One region of the Allobosea sp. 05T438 genome, then DNA from elsewhere that is predicted to be linked to it. Evidence: predicted binding sites of a transcription regulator. Region 1 holds the regulator's gene; the other holds the start of a gene.
The links. The regulator LexA, encoded in region 1, represses DNA repair genes until DNA is damaged. The targets are predictions, from matches to a motif close to TGTTCNNNNTGTGTTCNG.

Region 2: the regulator LexA is predicted to act here: its motif matches at 1,587-1,604, upstream of AC1DIN_RS24640 (ImuA family protein).

Annotation. Positions count from the first base shown of each region.
Region 1 is NZ_JBFTKQ010000005.1:144,353-147,503, forward strand. It holds gene AC1DIN_RS13275 (molybdopterin molybdotransferase MoeA) at 1-1,108, shown strand, start outside; gene lexA (transcriptional repressor LexA) at 1,293-2,003, shown strand; gene AC1DIN_RS13285 (ComEC/Rec2 family competence protein) at 1,997-3,151, opposite strand, start outside.
Region 2 is NZ_JBFTKQ010000017.1:70,824-73,974, reverse strand. It holds gene AC1DIN_RS24655 (pyridoxal-phosphate-dependent aminotransferase family protein) at 1-287, shown strand, start outside; gene AC1DIN_RS24650 (hypothetical protein) at 401-1,015, opposite strand; gene AC1DIN_RS24645 (hypothetical protein) at 1,189-1,488, opposite strand; gene AC1DIN_RS24640 (ImuA family protein) at 1,634-2,368, shown strand; gene AC1DIN_RS24635 (hypothetical protein) at 2,757-2,981, opposite strand; gene AC1DIN_RS24630 (hypothetical protein) at 2,929-3,072, shown strand; gene AC1DIN_RS24625 (hypothetical protein) at 3,126-3,151, opposite strand, start outside.

The sequences.
Region 1 (3,151 bases):
GCTTGCCGGTGAGGTCAAGGCGCTCCGGACCCAGCCGCCCTTCGCCAATTCCGCCATGGACGGCTATGCCGTGCGCGGCGACGACATGGCGGCGGGCATCTCGCTCGCGGTGATCGGCGAATCCGCCGCTGGCCGGGCCTTCGAGGGCTCGGTCGGGCCGGGACAGGCCGTGCGCATCTTCACGGGCGCGCCAATGCCTGATGGCGCCGATACCGTCCTGATGCAGGAGGATGCCGACGGCGTCGACAGCCCGGCGATCCGCGTGCGGGTGCCGCCCGCCAAGGGCAAGTTCCTGCGCGCAGCCGGGCTGGATTTCCGCGAAGGCGACGTCCTGCTGCCCGCCGGGCGCGTGCTCGACAGCGCTGCGCTGGGCCTCGCCGCCGCGATGGGACATCCGACCTTGCCCGTCCGGCGCAAGCCGCGCGTCGCGATCCTTGCCACTGGCGACGAGTTGGTGGCTCCGGGCGAGCCGGTCGGGCGCGACCAGATCGTCGCCTCGAACTCCTTCTCGCTCGCTGCACTGGTCGAGAAGGCCGGCGGTGCCGTTCTCGATCTCGGCATCGCCCGCGACGACCACGCCGACCTCGCGGCCAAGATCGGCCAGGCGCGGGACGCCGACGCCGACGTCCTCGTCACGCTCGGCGGGGCCTCGGTCGGCGCGCATGACCTCGTGCAGGAGGCGCTGACGCGGGCCGGCATGTCGCTCGGCTTCTGGAAGATCGCGATGCGGCCGGGCAAACCCATGATGACCGGCCGACTCGGCCGCATGGTCGTGGTCGGCTTGCCCGGAAACCCGGTCTCCTCGATCGTCTGCGGCCATCTCTTTGTCCTGCCGCTGATCGAGGCTCTGCTCGGCATTGGGGAGGCCGACCGCGACCGCAGCATCCCCGCCCGCCTCGGCCGTGACATGCCGGCCAATGACGAGCGCGAGGACTATCTGCGCTCGGAGCTCGCACTGACGCCGGATGGCTGGGTGGCGACGCCCTTCGACCGGCAGGATTCCTCGATGCTCGGCACGCTGGCACGGGCGCAGGCATTGACGATCCGGCCTGCCCATGCCGCGCCGGCAAAAAAAGGCGACATCTGCCGCATCCTGCCGCTGCGCTAGATCACCGCTCATCCTGTCGGACGCGATCGTAGCGATCTGTATAGGGTTATCGCATCGGATCTGCCCGAAAAGTGGATTCCACTGTTCGCTTCGATGCCGGAGCCCGCTTGCGGAACACAAGTGGAACGCGTATGGTGTTCCTGCTTTGTTTCGAATCTAGCCTTCGAGAAGGCCGGCGGGGATCATGCTGACACGCAAGCAACACGAACTCCTGCGCTTCATTCAGGAACGCTTGCGTGAGAGCGGGGTGCCGCCCTCCTTCGACGAGATGAAGGATGCGCTCGATCTGCGCTCCAAGTCGGGCATCCACCGGCTGATCATGGCGCTAGAGGAGCGCGGCTTCATCCGTCGCCTGCCCAACCGGGCGCGTGCGCTCGAGATCATCAAGATGCCCGACGGGCTCGGCGCCCCGCAGCAGCGGCAGCGTTTCAACCCTGCGGTCGTCCAGGGCGGCCTCGGCTCGCAGCCGAATCTCACCAAGCCACGCCCTGCGTCCGATGAGGACAGCCGCTCCTCCATCGCGATCCCGGTCATGGGCCGCATCGCCGCCGGCACGCCGATCTCGGCGATCCAGAACCGTAGCCACACCGTCTCGCTGCCGCCCGACATGCTCGGCTCCGGCGAGCATTACGCGCTGGAAGTGCGTGGTGACTCGATGGTCGAAGCCGGCATCCTCGACGGCGACACCGTCATCATCCGCAAGCAGGATTCGGCCAATACCGGCGACATCGTCGTGGCGCTGATCGATGATGAGGAAGCGACGCTGAAGCGGCTGCGCAAGCGCGGCTCCTCGATCGCGCTCGAAGCCGCGAACCCTGCCTATGAGACGCGCGTGCTCGGGCCGGACCGGGTCAAGATCCAGGGCCGCCTCGTCAATCTGATGCGGCGCTACTGAAGGCGCTCGACCTCGGCTTCGCCGTCGGCGGAAGCCGGTGTCACACTCGGAGGCGCTGTCGAGGCTTGCGCAGGGCGCTGCTCACGGCGGCGGCTCCAAGGGCGGTCGGCAGCGTTCTGCTCCGAGACATGGCTGCTCCACCCCGATCCTGTTCGATAGAGCGAAGTCGCGCCGTCGCGCGATAACGCCATTCGCTCGATCAGCCGTGCCTTGCAGGTTCCGCTCCAGGGGATGGCGGTGACGACGAGGTCAGCCCGCATGCAGTCCTCGATAAGCGCCAACCTGTCGCGCGTGTAGGAAACGGTGCGCTGATCCGGCGTCCGTGCGACGCAGCCGAGCGCATCGCAGCTAATGCCGGCCCGCAGCGTCGGATCGTCCGGCGAACGGCGATCGCCATCAGCAGCGAGCCATTGCTGCAGCACGAAACGGCTCGGCTTGCCCGCAATCGCGAGGCGGCCATCCGGGCCCCGCACCGCCAGCCCCGAACCGTCGCGTTCGATCAGGATTTCCGGCCGCTCCGGCTTGCCGGCGATGGCCACGCCGAGCAGGAGCGGCAGCGCCGCCAGCCAGCGCCAGGGCGTGGTCCAGAGCGTCAGCCACAGCAGCGCCAGCACGAAGCAGGTCAGCACCGCCGGCCCGAAGGCTGCGATCATCACCGTGGAATGGTCGATGCTTGCGACCCAGTGCGCCACCTTGAGCACGACATCGGAAGCCAGCCCCATCAGCGCCCAGGCGGGCCAGTCCAGTCCGAAGGGGTAAGCCAGCACGCCGAAGACGGCCGCCGGCATGACGAAGAGCGAGACGAAGGGCAGCGCCATCGCATTGCCGAGCAGGCCGAAGGGATTGAAGGTCTGAAAATGATAGGCGCCGAAGGGCGCTGTCGCGGCCGTTGCCAGCAACGTGGTGACGACGATGCCGAGTGCCGCGGCCCAGACCGGCCCAAGCGGCCACGGCAAGCTGGGCGGCGGCTGGGAGCGCTTTCGGCTCTCCCAGCGTTCGGCAAAGGCGATCAATGCCGCGACGGCTCCGAAGGACATCTGGAAGCTCGGCCCGAGCAAGGCCTCCGGCTCGCGCAGGAGCACGATCATGGCCGCAAGCGCGAGATTGCGCATGCTCAGCGCCGCACGATCGACAAGGATCGCGCCGAG
Region 2 (3,151 bases), on a different contig from region 1:
TGACCGAGGGATCCGAGCGAGCGCCGTCTGTGACGGCGGTGTTAACGCCTAACGTCGACGTAAGCGTCATCACCGCCTTCGCGCGCGACGTCTGTGGCGTGACGCTCGGCCTCGGGATTGGAGATTATCACGGCAAAGCCTTCCGGATCGCCCACATGGGTCATTTCAACGCTGCGGCGCTTATTGGAGCGCTCGGAGCCGTTGAGATGGCGCTTCAAGCCAAAGAAATCCCGCACGGCCCGGGTGGTGTGGCAGCCGCAATCGCCAGCCTGGCCGCCGCCGCGTGAAAGATACGGCGATTATGCCGCATGGAGGCCCTGAACAGACGGGGTGTCGCTCATGCCGACAGGTGCAGGCGATAGCTGGATAGCTTCTCTCCCGTCCCTCCGGGCGGCATACCTCACCGAAGCAAACCTTCAGCCTCAAACTCTTCCCAGCCGTCGAGGCCGGTTTTCTGTTCGTCCGGACCGGTCGCTGCCTTACGGGATTTGGCCAAACGCTTTCCCGCGCGCGTCAAAGCTGCTTTCCCTGCTGCTCGCCGCCGGTTCTCTGCTGTCGTTGCGATATCCTCTTCCCGCCAGATTTCCGGCAGGCCGCTATCGAGGACTTGCTCGATGAAACTTGGGGTGAACACGTGGAATGTGACGGCTTTGGCTCGGCCACGCAGCTTGACCGTTCTGGTTCCCGCGCTCTGCAGTCGTCCATCATTGAGCCACTTGTGGCGCTCACGAGATGAAATGGAGAGAATGTCCTCGGCCTCGCTGGGGAGGATGGGCAACTCGGCAATATCGGCCAACATATCCGCTACGATCGCAGATAGAGCGTCAAACTCAGCAGCTTCGGCGTCCGGCATGTGAAGGATCGCTTTGCCGGTTTCGACCGTGAGGTGCTTCCGCGTCGACCAAGGAAGTCGCCGCCTGATTTCCCGCTCGATTCCCTTGGCGCGGACCGGCGATCCAAGTGTAATTGTAGATGGGAGAGGCCATTCGGCGAGCTGCGTTGAGGTGCGCTTCACATGATGCTCTGCTCAGGATTGCGGGCCCGGGATTAATCGCACGGATCGATCGCGTGTTCCTAACTTCTACGTTCTTGGTGGGGGTAGAGCTTGCACATAGGTTGCTCGCTGGGGCGTGGGCGTCCTGAAGGTCGTCGATACTCTGTTGGCGATCAGTTGGCTCCCGACTTCAGCTACTCTTTTCGGAGCTTTTGGCGATCGAGTTGCGCTTCAGCGAACTCCTGCCGGAGGCGCTCGTTCACGCCTTCCAGTTCGGCCCGCAAGGCGCCTCGATCGAGTTCGGCAGGCATTGCCTCGCTGTTGACCGTCTGATCGAGAATATCTGCCAAGACGGTGTGAAGGAACTGGGAGCATTCCCCTTCATTCTCCGGCGCTGGAACCAGGATCTGCGCTAGAAGTGCCAGTGCCAGCCCTCGCCAAGCGACGACCTCGTAGGACTGCTCAACGATTTCGGTTGGATCATCGGAGATCATCAGTACTCCTGCTTGGAGGAAGAGGGTGTGCCTCGGCAACCTCCCGTCGTGTCGCTGTGTTCCCGCCAAACACCGAGCTTGACTCTCGGCCTCTCGCTGAGAACATAAGAGGAACATAAGGTGTCGTTCTAGCAGGTAAAGCCCGTTGCGGCCACAGCCAGTATTCCAGTCGCTTCGCGACCAGATCGAGCGGATCGAGGGCCGAGGGGTCCGCGGTCGGACTGTGCTGCCGTTCGGAATCGCGACGCTTGATTCGCGCTTGCCTGGTGGAGGCCTAACGCTGGGGGCACTCCATGAAGTCGCCGGCGGCGGAAATGGGGCGATTGATGGTGCGGCAGCGGCTTTGTTTAGCGCCGGAGTTGCCGCCAGGAGTCGTGGCAAGGTGCTCTGGTGTCTCACCCGAGCCGATCTTTTCGCGCCGGCGATGGCGCAGGCGGGGCTGATCCCTGACCGCGTGATCTATGTCGAGGCAGGAGATGACAAGACGGTGCTCGCCTGCATGGAAGAGGGCCTGCGCCATGGCGGGCTGGGCTCCGTCGTCGGCGAGGTAGCCCGCTTGTCCATGACGGCATCGCGTCGCCTTCAGCTGGCTGCGGAGGGGACAGGTGCTATCGGCATCGCGCTGCGACGATGGCGACGAGAGGTCGATGCCTCCGATTTCGGTCAGCCCACGGCGGCGATGACCCGATGGCGCGTCTCGGTTCTGCCATCGACAGTGTTGCCGGTGCCTGGAATGGGACGACCGCGCTGGCTTGTTGAACTGATCAGGGCCAGGGCGGGCGAGAGGGCGGATTTCGAATTGGAGGCATGCGATGACACGGGTCGTCTCGGTCTTCCTCCCGAACTGGTCGATCGATCGGTTCCGGCGGATGGCTCGTGAGCGGCGGACCGGGTGCGGAAGCGGTCAACAGCGACGGATGATGTGACATCCCAGAATTTCGCGGCCTGGGAGAGCCGATCGAACGTCTTCGTCACTTCAGCCCACGCCGCCCATGTCTGATCGTTGAGATCGATCTCCACCTTGATCTCTGTCGCGATGATCGCTGCCGCGACCTTCAAGGCCTCCTCTTCCGCTTCCTCGAAAGCAACGCGCGCGGTCGGGATGGACGACTTCATCACAACGCGAAGTGGCAACTGTTCGCGACGTCGCAGTTTCCGCCAGGCGCGACGCCGATCTGCGACCGCTTCGTTAAGATCCGACTGGAGCAAGACCTTCTGGTGCGCCGCATCGTTGATCAACTGCTTTAGGCCCCCGAGGTCCGGGCTGGTCAGGCTCGCCACCTCGGCGCTCTTGATCTCCCCGACCAAGGGCCCTGGCTGCGGCTCTGGTCCGGGTGCATCGGCTCGGGTGGAACCGGTGGCTCCAGATAGACCTCAGCTGGGGTCGACGCTCGTCTTACGGGGCGAGGCGAACTCAGATTGCGAGTGTAGGAAATGCCAGTGCCGGGCAGGCCCATGGTCAGACGGCTGCCGCGCGGGCCGATGTTGATCATCGCTCCCGGCACGCCGGCGCTCACGCTCACACCGCTGAGGCTGAAGTTCACCCTGCGCCGGGAAAGAGACGAACGGAACGCCGAAACCTGAATCCCATGAAGCGTCCTTTCCACCGGCCTGCACAGGCAGCCGCGGTCGCCGAGCTAGAGGGTGGGGGAATTTCTGGAAC